DNA from 2 places in the Pseudoalteromonas sp. 2CM39R genome. Region 1 is predicted to be linked to the other one. Evidence: riboswitches for the same ligand, from Rfam matches in the RefSeq annotation. Region 1 holds a riboswitch; the other holds the start of a gene.
What was found. A riboswitch is a leader RNA that binds a small molecule or an ion and turns the genes downstream of it on or off. The one in region 1 is predicted to bind cobalamin.
Positions count from the first base shown of each region.

Region 2: it holds a riboswitch for cobalamin, as region 1 does, so the genes downstream of both, MTF66_RS20995 (TonB-dependent receptor domain-containing protein) here and MTF66_RS23590 (ABC transporter ATP-binding protein) in region 1, are expected to answer to the same signal.

Region 1 covers NZ_JALNTM010000011.1:249,251-257,286, forward strand. The annotation lists gene MTF66_RS23570 (response regulator) at 1-683, opposite strand, end outside; gene MTF66_RS23575 (DUF413 domain-containing protein) at 770-1,144, opposite strand; gene MTF66_RS23580 (LysR family transcriptional regulator) at 1,234-2,103, shown strand; gene MTF66_RS23585 (porin) at 2,267-3,196, shown strand; cobalamin riboswitch at 3,254-3,384, shown strand; gene MTF66_RS23590 (ABC transporter ATP-binding protein) at 3,458-4,270, shown strand; gene MTF66_RS23595 (iron ABC transporter permease) at 4,272-5,282, shown strand; gene MTF66_RS23600 (cobyric acid synthase) at 5,282-6,763, shown strand; gene cobO (cob(I)yrinic acid a,c-diamide adenosyltransferase) at 6,756-7,355, shown strand; gene MTF66_RS23610 (cobalamin-binding protein) at 7,355-8,036, shown strand, end outside.
Region 2 covers NZ_JALNTM010000009.1:280,397-288,432, forward strand. The annotation lists gene MTF66_RS20975 (ketopantoate reductase family protein) at 1-382, opposite strand, end outside; gene MTF66_RS20980 (VanZ family protein) at 375-725, opposite strand; gene MTF66_RS20985 (YajQ family cyclic di-GMP-binding protein) at 883-1,365, shown strand; gene MTF66_RS20990 (hypothetical protein) at 1,509-1,748, shown strand; cobalamin riboswitch at 1,914-2,068, shown strand; gene MTF66_RS20995 (TonB-dependent receptor domain-containing protein) at 2,102-3,955, shown strand; gene msrA (peptide-methionine (S)-S-oxide reductase MsrA) at 4,104-4,637, opposite strand; gene MTF66_RS21005 (efflux RND transporter permease subunit) at 4,722-7,820, opposite strand; gene MTF66_RS21010 (efflux RND transporter periplasmic adaptor subunit) at 7,824-8,036, opposite strand, start outside.

The DNA of each region.
Region 1 (8,036 bases):
AAAGGTTTATACAAGTAGTCATTTGCCCCATTTTTTAAAAATAAGGCAGACAAATTAGACGATGTAGCGCCTGAGATACCAATAATAGCTTTTTCGTCATTACTATAAATGCGCCTAATTTCATTACATAGCTCAATACCGCCCATGTTAGGCATTTCTTTATCTGTGATGATCACAGAGATGTCAGGGGTGTTTTCAAGCTCTTTAAGCGCCTCTAGGCCATCGGCTGCTTGAAAGATTTGATATTTATGACGTGTTAATAAATTACAAATATATTGGCGTGTTGAAGCTGAATCATCAACAACCAGTACTTTTACCTGCTTATTTCGAGGTAGGCGATAAAGCTGCTTTTCTAAATATTCGTAAGCTTGTTTATTGCCTTTGATAATGTAATCAATAATAGGGTATTTTTCGACGGTATCGCGAGTTTGATTATCGATATTGCCTGTCATAACTATGGTAGGAATATCTGCTGCAACGGTGCAGGGAACCGCTTCCCCTTGTGGGGCATCAGGTAATATAAAGTCTACCACTGCGCAAAAGTAAGCATGTTTACTTATCAGCTCTTTAGTCTCAGCCAGCGACTGAGCAATATCAACCTCGTAGCCCGCTTTTTGCGCGATATGCTTTTGCACTCGCGCAATAGTAGGGGTGTCTTCAATAATAAGTATTCTGTGCGTCACGTAACAGCCTTGTTTAAATTTTGCAAAAGTGTTTGCTTATACAAGTTGTAACTGCTAAAACGCCAAAAAGCAACTATTGTAATGACTTATAGATTGTCAGCCTCAGAATAATAATCTTGGCTGATTGGTGTTGGCCCTGAAATTTTTGAGCGACCAAATAATGTATGAAATTTTGTTTTGCAGGTTGTTAGCTTTAAGTATTTAACCCATGCTCGCTCAATGGGGTTACTTGGCTCTATGATGCCACTTATTGCATTTACAAATTGTTGTTGATATTCGTTTTGCGGCTCAACTGTTTTGTTATACAAACTTTTTAAAACAACACCGTGCTGTTCTAAAATACTTGCCTCTAACAAGGTAAAGTGTCCGCTGCGGCTAAATCCGCGTGGAAAGTTTTGATCATCATAAAACTGACGTTGACTAACAAATGCTTGACGAAGTAGTGAAATATCATTGCTCATAGCTGTACCCTCATACCAATTATTAGCTGGAGTATGGGTCATAATCGCTATTTTTTTAAACAAAAAATTTTTATCGTGAGGATAAAAAATTGGACATAGATTTATTAAAAACATTTGTTGAAGTGGTGCGTACTCGCCATTTTGGTAAAGCGGCAGAAAACCTATACATAACGCAGTCTGCAGTGAGTTTTCGAATTCGTCAATTAGAGCAGGGCTTAGGCGTAAATTTATTTATTCGCCAGCGCAATAATATTCAACTAACGGCTCCGGGTGAGCGCTTGTTGCCGCATGCACAAATGATTATTACTGGAATGCAAAGGGCCAAAGTGGATGTTGCACTTGCAGATAATATGCATAAGCAAATCAGCTTGGCTGGGACTCCTAATATTTGGGATGCGTTTTTACAGTTTGGTATTACAAATATAGTATCGGCTATGCCCGGTGTATCTTTGGTGGCAGAGGTAAAAGCACAACAAGAGAGTACTCGATTACTATTAGAGCGCACCCTTGATCTAGCCATTTTATTTGATCCACCAAAAGTAGACGAACTCGTTGTTGAACGAATTTGTGAACTACCTATTATTCCGGTTAGTGGCTACGATACCGCAACAGGCGATAACTTTTTTGATAATCAATATGTTTATGTTGATTGGGGAACTACGTTTTCTCTTTGGCATGCGCGTCAGTTTACCGGTAAAACGCCGCCTTATTTTAGAACCAGTACCGGACGTATAGCGCTTGATTTAATACTGCAATGTGGCGGCAGTGCGTTTATTCCACAGGTATTAGTTAAAGACCATTTAGAAAAAGGCGAACTTTTTCATGTAAAAGGGGTAGAAAATACGTCAAGAGATGTATTTGTTGCCTATCATAGAGATAACGAACAGAAAGAGTTAATAGAAACTCTGGTTAATTTGCTGTCGCAAATGACACCGAGTTTACTGAAACAAAGTAAGTAGTCGTTAGACGGTATATTTTAGATGTTATTTTGATTTCAGATTTAATGCAGTTTTATTAACTTAAAAAGACAAAAATATGTCCTTTGTAATATTTTTGTCATTTAGCGGTGACACACTGCTGCTGTTTTAAAAATTAGTCTATTGTGTTTATCGAGGAAATAACATGAAATTTGCAAAATCGAGCCTATGCCTAGCCTTACTTAGTGGTTTATCTTTTAATGCGCTTGCAGAAGTAGACATTTACGGTAAAGCGAATGTAACCGTTCAATCATCTGATGATGGAGAAGGGTCGTTTACTGAAATTAAAAGTAATGCATCTCGTTTCGGACTTAAGGGGTCTGAAAAAATTTCAGACGGTTTAGAAGCTGTTTATAAGTTTGAGTTTCAGGTTGATGTGTCGGACGCTGACTCAAAAGGCGATAAAGATAATATTTCAGCGCGTAATCAATATGTAGGTTTTAAAGGTTCATTTGGTCAGGTAGTAATAGGCCGTAACGATACCGCGCTAAAGCAGGCGCAAGGTAAACTTGATTTATTTAATGACCTTGAAGGTGATATTAAAAATACGTTTAAAGGTGAAAACCGTTTAGGTAACTCAGTATCTTACGCTTCAAACTCATATGAAGGCTTTAAAGTGTTAGCTTCATTTATTGCAGAAGACGATAAAGATGCCAAAAATGGTTACTCAGTGGCATTAACTTACGGCGATGCAGGTCTTAAAAAGAGCGCTGTATATGCTGCTGTTGCTGCTGATAGTGAAGTAAATGGTTACGACGTAGTACGTGCAACAGTTCAAGGTAAAATTGAAGACTTTAGACTTGGCGCAATGTACCAAACACAAGAAAAAGTAGACGGTAGCGCTGAGGCTGACGGTTACTTATTGAATGCAGCTTACCTAATGGGTAGCAACACTTTTAAAGTGCAATATCAAACAATGGATTTTGATGACAGCGATGATAAAAGCGCAGTATCGGTAGGTGTTGATCACAAGCTAAACAAAAACCTTAAGGTATTTGGCTTTTACTCAAGTTTTGATATGGACAACAACGTTGACCAAGATTACCTAGGTTTAGGTATGGAATATAAGTTTTAACTAATACTTAGTTAAAACACTCCCTTTTAACCGCACTCAGCTGAGTGCGGTTTTTTTTGCTTTAAATTATTTACTTATCTGCGCATAATAGCCAAGCATTTGGAATGAGGTGAAACTCCTCAACTATACCCGTAACTGTGAACAGTTTTACTGTAAGTCAGATACAAGTGCCTTAAAACTTCATATAACGAGCGGGTTAACTCATTTTCTTTTTGGTACTTGTGGTACTGAGTGTGGGTTTTCTCTGCCTAGGATAATTTTTTGCACACTCAAACCGCTAAAAAAACTGCACTTCTAACCGTTAATAATGTCTCTTGGCGAGTGGGTAACACCTTAATCCTTGAGCATATTAATGTGAGTATTGAGCGTGGCAAGTTTGTTGGCTTAATTGGTCCTAATGGTGCGGGAAAATCGAGTTTACTGCGGTGCTTGTATCGATTTAATCAGCCGTCAGCGGGAGAGGTTAAATTTAATAACACCGATATTTGGCAACTAAAAAGCGAAGACTACGCCAAGCAAGTTGCCGTTGTGCTCCAAGAAACACCGTCGCAATTTAACCTCTCGTTATTCGATGTTGTGGCTCTAGGGCTTACGCCACATAAAACGTTATTCAGTTCGACCACCCAAGCAGATAAACAAAAAATAGCTCAGGCTATTAGCCATGTGGGGCTTGAATCTCATAGTACTCAATTATTTGATTCGCTATCTGGCGGTGAAAAGCAACGAGCCTTTATTGCCCGCGCTATTGTGCAGCAACCGCAACTTCTTATTATGGATGAACCAACTAGTCACCTTGATGTGAAATATCAAATTCAACTGATGGAGCTGGCTAAATCTCTAGGGATCACGGTATTTGCGTCATTTCATGACTTAAATTTAGCTGCTGCTATGTGTGATGAGTTAGTGGTTATTAAAAATGGAAAAGTTGTTGATGCAGGTAAGCCAAATAAAGTGGTCACTGAGCAGATGCTGGATGAGGTGTTTGGCGTTTGTGCACAAGTGAGCACTCACCCTCAAGTAGCTGCTTCGGGTGAGGCTATTCCTCATATTACTTATTATTATGGATACCAATAATATGACGGTTTTTTCTAACCATACCGTTGCATTAATCGCTGCGCTACTATGCGCACTATTAAGTTTATTTATTGCACTGAGTTTTGGTGCGGCACCCACGTCGCTCGCAGATGTTTATCAAAGCTTAACCTTTTCAAACGAGGCTTCATTTACCAGCCGTATTATTATTGAATTAAGAATGCCACGTACTTTACTGGCTTTTTTAGCTGGGAGTGGCTTAGCGATTGCAGGTTTAATACTACAAACAGTCACCCGTAACCCCTTAGCAGATCCTTATTTATTTGGTATTTCGTCCGGCGCTTCATTAGGTGTGGTTATACTAATGTCTTTTGTGGGAGCTGGGGCGGGTATTGCGCTATCTGGGGCGGCATTAACCGGTAGTTTAGTGGCGATGGGATTATTAATTTTAATTGCTGGCAGCCAGCGTAATGCCCAAGTTGAATCGATGTTATTGGCGGGGGTAGCCCTATCATTTTTATTTAGTGCTTTTACTAGTTTGCTACTTTATTGGAGCGATCCACAAGCGGTCGCGGCTATTTTATTTTGGACTTTAGGTAGTTTTGCTAAAGCACAGTGGCAGTCGCTGCTGCTACCTGTCTTAGTCATTATAGTCTGTACAATAATCATGTTGGGTTTTAGGCGTCAGCTTAACGCCATGTTGTTAGGCGATGAAAGTGCGACAACGCTTGGCGTAAGAGTACATCGTTTTAGAATTTTAATGCTTATTTTAAGTTCGTTGATCACGGCCGTGTTAGTTGCCAACTGTGGTGGTATTGGTTTTGTTGGCTTGATGGTGCCACACATAGTGCGCTTTTTTATCTCTCAAGGTAGCCGCGTTGGATTATTAATGACCGGATTAGTCGGGGGAATATTTATGGTGTGGGTCGATGTGCTCGCTCGCTCACTATTAAGTAATCAAGAGTTGCCAATCGGAGTGATCACGGCGGCTATCGGCAGTCTATTCTTTTTAAGTATATTGTATTTTCGTAAGCGTCAGCTGGTGGTTCAATAATGAAAACACTAATGGTACAAGGCACTACCTCAGATGCAGGTAAAAGTACCCTGGTTGCAGCACTTTGCAGAGTGTTTGCTAATCAAGGTGTTAATGTTGCGCCGTTTAAACCGCAAAATATGGCGCTTAATAGTGCCGTAACTCATGATGGCGGTGAAATTGGTAGAGCACAAGCATTACAAGCCGTTGCGGCAAAAGTTGCACCTGAAATAGACTTTAACCCGATATTACTCAAACCCAATAGTGATACCGGCGCGCAAGTTATTATTCATGGTAGGGCTATTAGCAATATGGAAGCCGACTCTTACCATGACTATAAAAAAGTGGCTATGGAAGCGGTATTAACCTCGCATAACCGTTTAGCTAAACGCTTTGACTTATTGTTGGTTGAAGGGGCTGGTAGCCCAGCTGAAATTAACTTACGCGCAAACGATATCGCCAATATGGGCTACGCCGAAAAGGTCGATTGCCCGGTTATTATTATTGCTGATATTGATAAAGGGGGTGTGTTTGCTCACCTAGTAGGGACTTTGGCGCTATTAAGCGAATCAGAGCAAGCACGGGTAAAAGGCTTTGTGATTAACCGTTTTCGTGGTGACATTAGCCTATTACAAGGCGGGTTAGATTGGCTTGAAGAGTACACAGGTAAACCTGTGTTAGGGGTGTTACCCTACCTACACGATTTAGCACTTGATGCCGAAGATGCCGTTGCCATAGATAATAATGTGACCGAGGCCAGCATTAATATTGCGGTGCTGCTAGTGCCTCATATTAGTAATCATACCGATTTTGATGCACTGCGATTACACCCAAATATAAATATAACCTATGTGCGCCATACTCAAACAATTCCTGATGTTGATTTAATTATTGTGCCTGGCAGTAAAAATGTACTTAGCGATTTGGTATTTTTAAAAAATGAAGGCTGGGATCAGCAAATAAAACGCCATTTACGCTATGGTGGCAAAGTATTGGGTATTTGCGGCGGTATGCAAATGCTAGGTAATACGATTTGTGACCCTAATGCGGTGGAATCATCATTAGGGCAAATAGCTGGGTTAGCGCTTAGTGATTTTAATACCATTTTAGGTGAGCAAAAAGTGCTAAGCCAAGTAAATGCAATACTCAATTTAAACCAGCAGCAGGTTGCTTGTCAGGGTTACGAAATACATGCTGGGATCAGTAAAGGTCAAGCGCTCAACAAACCACTTATTCGCTTTAATAAACACCCAAATGGCTTTGAAACTGATGGTTTTATTAGTGATGATAATGCTATTGCTGGTACTTATTTACATGGCTTATTTGACAACGCAGCTGCTACAGAGCTGCTATTAAAGTGGCTAAAACCAGACAGTGAAATTAGTGGTATCAGCATCAATGAGCATCGCGAGCGCCAGCTAGAACGCCTCGCTGAAATGTGCCAAACACATTTAAACATTGAACAAATTATTAAAATTTACCAAGGACATAACAATGACTGAATCAACAAACGACAAGCACCAACAGCGCCAGCAAAAAGTAAAAGAACAAGTTGATGCTCGAGTAGCAGCGGCACAGCAAGAAAAAGGCATTTTTCAGGTTATTACTGGTAATGGCAAAGGTAAATCAACCTCTGGTTTTGGTGTGGTTGCACGCTGTGTTGGCCATGGTAAAAAGGCCGCGGTATGTCAGTTCATTAAAGGTACATGGGAATGTGGTGAGCGTAATTTACTACAAGGAGCTGGAGTTGAATTTGCTGTTATGAACACAGGTTTTACTTGGGATACGCAAAATAAAGAGGCCGATACTGCGGCAGCACAAGCAACATGGCAAGAGTCAAAGCGGATGCTAAGCGACAGCAGTATCGATGTGGTATTACTCGATGAGCTCACCTATATGGTGACCTATGGCTATATCGACCTTGAGGAAGTGGTTGCTGCAATTAACAACCGACCTGTAATGCAATCGGTAATTATTACTGGCCGTGCTGCGCACCGTACCTTAATTGAGCTGGCCGATACCGTAAGTGAAGTGCGTAATGTAAAGCATGCGTTTGAGTCGGGTGTAAAAGCACTAAAAGGCTTTGATTACTAATGTTAAAACGCATTATTCTTGGGCTGTTATTGTTTGCTGTTTATGTACCTCAAGCCTTAGCCGACAAGCCGCTTCGTATTGTGGCTTTGGCACCACACATAGTCGAAAATTTATATGCCATTGGGGCGGGTGATCTAATAGTAGGCACGCTGGATTACGCAGATTACCCACAAGAGGCGACTAAAATTGAGCGTATCGGCGGCTATAATGGCATTTCTATCGAAAAGTTACTCATGCTCAAGCCTGACATGGTCATTGCGTGGAAAAGCGGTAATCAGGCAGAAGATTTAGCACAAATTAAGCGACTAGGGATTGAATTGCATTTAAGTAATCCACGCTCTATTGAAGGCGTAGCTAAGGAAATACTAAAATTAGGTCAATTAACCGGTCATATTGAGCAAAGTAAAAAAGTAGCTGAGGCATTTACAGTTAAGCTCAACGCAATTAAAGCCGCGCAGCATAATAAAACCATGCTTACTGGGTTTTATCAGCTGTGGCCAGAGCCTATGATGACGGTATCAAAAAATACCTGGATAAATCAGTTAATCGAAACCTGCCAAGTAACCAATGTATTTGCCGACAGCGACACAGATTACCCACAAATCAGCATTGAAAACGTGATAGTGACTAAGCCACAAGTTATTATTATTCCTGATGAAAAATCAAAACGGGTAATACCTA
Region 2 (8,036 bases), on a different contig from region 1:
AACCAGCTAAACGCGTTGTTAAAAACGCTAACCCTTGCGTGTTTAAAAGCTGGGCATTGAGCTCATCGACATTCCCCATGCCGTTGTGAGAAAGAACGATTTGGCATGCTTTACTGAGGTAAGGTTTTACTTGTCCAAAGGCAGTTTGCACCTGAAATGCTTTTACTGTTATTAACACCAAGTCAAAGGGGGCTGATTGACTTAGCTCTTTGTGATTAATGATACGGGCTTTGATAGGGTGTGATTTACCATTACTCGCTTGATAAAAACGCGTGGTCAGGGTCGGCTTACGGGTCAGTAATGTAATGTCATGTTGCGCAGATAAAAAATGGCTAAACAATAAGCCAATCGCACCGTCGCCAACAATTAAAATGTTAGCCATTACGTTGCTTACTACCTAAATGAAAACCAAGTTTAATGATAAAGTAACTTACAGCACCAATAAAGTCAGCGACAAAATCCCCAACCGAAGCTTGACGGTAAGGCAGCATATCTTGCATAAACTCTATGGCTGCACCATATCCGGCTAACAGTAAAATTTGCACCATAAGTGGCAATTTAAAGGCTTTATCCATCACCATGGCCAGTACAAAGAAAATACCAAAATGCGCCACTTTATCAACGTGTGGAAAGAGGTTGCTCACCCCTTTAATTTCTTTGGCAAATAAAATTGTAAAGCCAATAATGCTGGCTAAAAAGATAACTTGGTAAACACGCCTTGTCACAATAAACCCTAAAAATGCCGAAATTGAATGGCCAGTATATCAAACAATTTTTGCATCGCACCTGAACAAGTTGGATAAAAATAGAAAGAATCTATAAATAAGCGTTATAATTGCCAACCATAAATGAATTTAAAAAAGACTATGTTAGGAGAACCCCATGCCTTCATTTGATATTGTTTCTGAAGTAGAAATGAACGAAGCGCAGAATGCAGTAGATAATGCAAAGCGTGAACTAGAGACGCGTTTTGATTTTCGTGGTGTTGATGCATCAATCGAACTAAGTGACAAAGTAATTAAGTTAAAAGCAGAAGCACCACAACAAGTTATGCAGCTTTTTGATATTCTTGCTGCGAAAATTTCAAAGCGTGGTTTAGATGTATCTAGCCTTGAGCTTAAAGATGAGTCGCGTAGCGGTAAATACGTAATGCGTGACGTTGCTCTTAAGCAAGGTATTGAAAAAGACGTAGCGAAGAAAATCGTTAAGTTAATCAAAGACTCAAAGATCAAAGTACAAGCTGCTATTCAAGGTGAAGAATTACGTGTAACTGGTAAAAAGCGTGATGATTTACAAGAAGCAATGCAAGTTGTTCGTACTGCTGATTTAGGTCAACCATTCCAGTTCAAAAACTTCCGCGATTAATACTCTATGTTTTTAGCTTTAAGCTGTAAGTTTTAAGCTATAAGCCTACAAGTTTCTGAACTTTACAAGGAGCGTATTTTGAGACAAATATTAGGTTACAGAGAAAAAGATATCTTCTAGCTATTTTCAGCTAGAGGATATTTATGTCAGTAAAAAACAAAGCAATAGATCGTAATAAACACGGTAAAATAAACAGAAAATATACAGGCCCACACAGTACTTATTTTTACCAACAAACACCAAGCTGGTGGGTGAAAATGACGATGACCAAGCCAAGAAGACGTTTAAATAAAACTCTTTGTAAGCTTGTGCTGAATGGTGCTGACCCAGAAGGAATTGTTTTTCCGTTAGGAAACTCGAAACCTCATGAGTATTTCTGGTAATCATTGTTTTATAAAAGCCAATCAGCCTCGCTGATTGGCTTTTTTACTTTCGGCTTACAGCTTAAAGCTTAAAACTTTATTTTAGCAGTATAGCCGTCCATTGACTTTCTTCCCCAAAATCATCACAATAACGGCCTATTTTCGAGGTGCTTGCTGTATCTTCAGATACGTTTTATTTCAAAGGGTGAAATAGTCGCAAGATAATCGGGAAGTCGGTGCGTTTTCAGGGAGAAAACAATGCCAACACTGCCCCCGCAACGGTAATGTATATGCCATGCATGTACAGAGTCCGGAGACCGGCCTTGAAGTAACTTACTATTCGCGTGTGCGGTGGGCACAGGCTAGGGGATATCATGCTAAATAAATCTGCGTTAGGCGTAGCGGTTGCTGCTGCGTTGTCTTTTTCTGTATCTGCTGACGAGCAATCAATCGAGCATATCACAGTTACTGCCAATAAATTCGAACAATCAATTAATGATGTATTAGCCAGCGTTACTGTCATTGACCGTGCTGATATTGAAGCAAGCTATGTTCGTGACTTACCAAGCTTACTGGCCACCCAAGCAGGCTTTCAAATTAATGCCAATGGTGGTTTTGGGCAAAGCTCAGGTGTGTCATTACGTGGTGCAAGTTCTCGTCATACACTTATTTTAATTGATGGTGTACGCACCGGCTCTGCAACACTTGGCTATAAAAGTATTAGCAATATTCCTTTAAACAGTATTGAGCGTGTTGAAGTAATTAAAGGCTCACGTGCTGCTGTATATGGTTCTGATGCGCTAGCTGGTGTGATTAATATCATTACGCGTAAAGCACAAAATACGACCTTAGATGTTACTTTTGGCTCAGACTCTTACCAAGAGTACCAAGTAGCGACAGGTGGCCAGTTTGCGGGTGTTGATGTTGCAGTTAATGCTGGTTATGAAAAAACAGATGGATTTGATGTTCTGCAAGGCTTAGCCCCAGATGAAGACGGCTACGAGAACAAAAACCTTGGCTTTAATCTAGGTTATCAAAATGAGCAGTTAGGTGAGTTTTTAGCGCAAGCACAATACTCAGAAGGCGAAGCAAAATACGATAGCGCTTATAGCCCTGCAGACAGCACTGTAGAAAAAGGTGAATTCGAAAATTACCAAGCTTCACTAGGTTGGAAAAAAGCTTTCGAAAAACACAGCCATGCCATTGATATTGCAATATCAAGTGATAGTTCAGATGACTCACGTATTGATTACACAGGCGCAACGGTGGTCGATAAGTTTGAAACTGAGCGTGAGCAAATCGATTACAATGGCCAATACTTTTTCAATCAAGCTCTGACTCTTAGTGGCGGTTTGAATTGGTATAAAGATGAAGTGAACACTAACTCTGGTACTTACTTAAAAGACAGCCGTGAAGTATTCGCTGCGTTTGTTGGCGCTTATTATGACGACGAACAAGTGCTGGCAAACCTAACCGTTCGCCAAGATGATGATCAGCAGTTTGATGATGAAACAACTTACACCGCAGCTGTTGGCTATCACTTAAATGACATCGCTACATTCCGCGTAAGTCAAAGTACGGGTTTTAAATCTCCAACATTTAATGACTTATATTACCCAGGCTCAGGTAACCCAGAGTTAAATCCTGAAACATCAGATAACCAAGAGCTTGGTTTATCACTCAATGTGAATGATATCAGCTTAGATATTGCGATTTTCCGCAGCGAAATCGACAACAAAATCGCTTGGGCACCAAATGCATCAGGGCAGTGGATCCCAACCAATATAAACGAAGCTCGCCACGAGGGTGTTGAGTTTAGCTTTAAAAACCAAGTATTTGGCTTTGATCACAGCTTTAACTTTACCTATCTTTCAGCGGAAGATACTGAGACAGGTCAGTCACTAACCTATGTGTCAAATCACAGTGTGAATTGGTCATTAAACAAAGCATGGGGGGATTTTGATGCCGGTATCGATATGCAATACCGTGGTGACCGTGATGGCAAGTTAACGCACTTACCTTCGTATACGTTATGGAATTTAGTAGGTCACTACCAAGCAACTGACAACTTAACTGTGTCACTACGTGTAGAAAACCTATTCGATAAAGAGTACAACGCCGTTGATGCCTATGGTACAGATCTAGATGGTGATTACATCAACGACGAATTTTATTACTACAACACGGCCGAGCGTCGCCTGTTTGTAGGTGCCCGCTATCAGTTCTAATAACCACTAAGGTCTGCTGAGTTGTTTACTTATAGCGAGTAGTTGACATTAATTTGCCCGTTGATGTCATTAGTCTTAAGTTAAAACAAGCTCAGCGTTATTATTAGTTCTGCGTCTAAAAGCTCGCTACCTACTTAGCGGGCTTTTTTCATTTTAGTTTATCTGCGTAATACTGTTCGAACTTTGCAAGCTTAGGGGCAATCAGAATACTGCAATAACCTTGATTTGGGTTTTCATTGTAATAGTCTTGATGGTACTGCTCTGCAGGGTAAAAGTTTGTAAGCGGGCTAAGCTCGGTGACAATCGGCTCACGAATTTGCTTTTGTAAGGCATCAATCATGGCTTGAGATTCTGCTTTTTGCTTTTCATCATGATAGTAAATAACACTTCGATACTGGGTGCCGACATCATTACCTTGGCGGTTTAATTGTGTGGCATCGTGTAAAGTGAAGAACATTTCAAGTAGGGTGTTATAGCTCACGATACTGCTATCAAAATCAAGCTGAACCACCTCAGCGTGACCCGTTAAGCCGGTACAGATTTGTTGATAACTAGGGTTTTCAATCTCACCGCCAGCATAGCCAGAACTGACATTAAGCACGCCTTTTACGCGTCTAAATGCGGCATCAATACACCAAAAGCAGCCGCCGCCAAAAGTGGCGATTTGTATGTTGTTATCCATATTTCACTCCCTTACCGTTTTGCTGACTATAGCCGAAAAAACAAAACGCCGTAAAGACGGCGTTTTGTTAAAGCTCAAGCTCGTTTAAATTTCTTCTAACGGCTTGTCTTTTGCTTGTTGTTCTAACTTGCTCTGTAAGTACTCAGGCGACTGGGTATTTCGGGCAAGTGCGCTGTATGCTGCAGGTACTACGAACAAGGTTAGTAAGGTTGCAACAATAACACCTGTAAATACCACCACACCAATTACCATGCGACTTTCTGCACCTGGGCCACTTGCAAGAACTAGCGGTACCGAGCTCATCACTGTGGTTAGTGAGGTCATAATAATTGGGCGTAAACGTTGTGTCGCAGCTTGGCTAATCGCTTCGTTAAACTCAACGCCTTTATCGCGCAGCTGGTTTGCAAACTCAACAATCAAGATACCGTTTTTCGCACTTAAACCTATCAGCATTACGATACCAATTTGGCTGTAAATATTCAGAGTAAGTCCGGTGTACCACAAGCCAAATAGTGCACCCACTAAACCAAGTGGCACAGTAAGCATGATCACAAATGGGTGAATAAAGCTTTCAAACTGTGCTGCGAGTACTAAGAAGGTAACAGTCAGTGCCAGAATGAATACATAGGTCATTGCAGATGCGCCTTCATAGAACAGCTGAGATTCACCCTTGTAGTCAATTGCGCCGTCGATGTCGTTTTCTTCTGCTGCCACTTGATTTAAGAAGTTAAGCGCTTCTTCTAGGGTATAACCATCTGCTAAGTTCGCACTTAAAGTAATTGCGCGCATACGGTTATAACGGTTTAAACGCGATGCGGTGGCTTCTTCTTTTAAGCTAATTAAGCTATCTAGCGGCACTAATTCACCACTGCGTGATTTTAAATAGATATTTGAGATATCAGTCGGATTAGCAAAGTCTTCTTTGGTGCCTTTTAAAATCACATCGTATTCTTCACCACGGTCGATAAAGGTCGTTACGCGGCGTTGCCCTAACATGGTTTCTAGCGTGCGGCCTACATCCGATACAGAAACCCCTAAATCAGCGGCTTTGTTTTTATCAATGTTGATTAAAAACTGCGGGAATGTTTCTTTGTAATCGTGGTCGATTCTTACCAAGCCTGGATTTTTCTCAGCACGCTCAATAATACGGTCTCGCCAATCGGCTAGTTGGTCGTAATCGTTACCTTGCAGTACAAATTCAATCGGGCGAGATGAACCACCGCCACCAATACCACGGCGCATAATGGCAAACGCACGCACATCGGTCACTTCAGTCATTTTACCGCTGATTTCATCCATTACTTCCCATGTAGAGCGCTTACGTTTATCCCAGTCGGCCATACCAATAATAGCAACACCACCTTGGCCGCCCCAGCCTGGTACACGAACAAGCACTCGGCTCAATTCACCAGACTCAGAGTAAGGCATTAAACGTTCTTCAATTTTAGCCATGTTTGCAGCGTTATTTTCATAACTCGCTCCCTCAGGGCCACTCATCATGATAAAGAAAGTACCGCGGTCTTCTTTTGGCGTAAGCTCTGAAGGCACTTTTTGAAACAGCATAAAGCTGGCAACACCAGCCAAAATCATAGTCAGTAGCAAGCTCCATTTACGGCTCATATTTGAAGTCAGAGAGTTACGATAGGCATTTTCGATTTTGTTAAAGGTTCTATCCATCCACTGGCTAAACTTGCTTTCTTTTTCTGAAGCTTTTAATACTTTTGAGCAGAGCGCCGGAGATAGGGTTAATGCGGTAATACTCGAGAAGAACACTGCGGCGCTTACTGCCATCGCAAATTCTGTGAATAGGGCACCAATACGGCCATCCATAAACACTAGCGGCACGAACACCGCAATCAGTACGAGTGTGGTGGCAATAATCGCAAAGCCAACTTCACGGGCACCACGAAATGCTGCCAGTAGTGGTGGTTCACCCAGCTCTATACGGCGGTGAATATTCTCAAGCATTACAATCGCATCATCTACTACTAAACCGATAGCAAGCACGAGTGCCAGAAGAGTTAACAAGTTGATTGAGTAACCCATAGCCAGCAAGAACATAAAGCTGCCCACTAAGGCCACTGGTACGGTTACAGCAGGCACTAGGGTTGCGCGGATATTGCCTAAAAATAGGTAAATAACCAAGACAACTAGCGCCATTGAAATCCCAAGGGTTCTGTATACTTCATCAATAGACTCTTTGATGAAAATAGATGAGTCATAGCTGTCTTGAATGGTGGTGCCTTCTGGCAGGTTACGCTTAATTTTTTCAAGCTCTGCGCGGGCATTATCAACCACGGTTAGGGTATTGGCTTTGGCTTGCTTGACGATACCCAAACCAATCATATTACGGCCATTACCTCGGAATAAGCTTTCGTCGTCAGCAGCTTCTAAGTGAACATCAGCCACTTCACCTAAACGTACTAAATAGCCGTCATCGCCACGTTTGATTACTAGGTTTCGAAAGTCTCGCTGATCTTTATAACTACGCGCGGTACGTACTGTAAAATCACGGTCGATAGATTCGATTTCACCGGCAGGTAATTCAACGTTTTCAGTGCGTAAGGTGTTTTCAATATCGCTACTAGTAATACCGCGTGCTGCCATCGCTTTACGGTTTAACCAGATTTTCATTGCGTATTTACGCTCGCCACCAACGCGTACATTAGAGACACCATCAACAACCGCTAATCGGTCAACAATAAAGCGCTGTGCGTAATCAGATAACTGCAATGAATCCATAGTGGTACTGTTTAGTACGAACCAGGCAATTGGGCTTTCATCACTGTTTGATTTAGAGACCTCTGGTGGGCGAACTTGCTCAGGTAAGCTATCAAGGGCACGGGCTACACGTTCACGTACATCGTTTGATGCGGCATCGATATCGCGGCTGATATTAAATTCAATGGTGATATTTGAGCGACCATTTCGGCTTGATGAGTTAATACTTTTAATGCCTTCGATACCCGAAATGCGGTTTTCGAGTACTTGGGTGATTTTCGTTTCAATAATCTCTGCGCTGGCACCTGTGTAATCAGTGCTAACGCTGACAATCGGTGTTTCAATATCTGGGTATTCGCGCAGTGGTAGCATAGAAAATGCCACCAAACCAAAGGTAAGTAACAACAGGTTTATTACGATCGCAAAGACCGGGCGTTTAACGCTAGTATCAGTAATTTTCATGGTTTAGCCCTTGATACTTACTTTGCTGCCAGTACGGATCTTAATGATGCCTTCAGTCACGACTTGCTGACCATTCTCAAGGCCTTTATCAATAGCTACCCAGCCATTGTGACGACCCGCCACATGTACTTCGACTTTGTTAGCAACGCCATCTTCAATTTGGAACACGTAGTGTTTGTCTTGCTGAGGGATGACGGCTTTCTCTGGTACCATTAG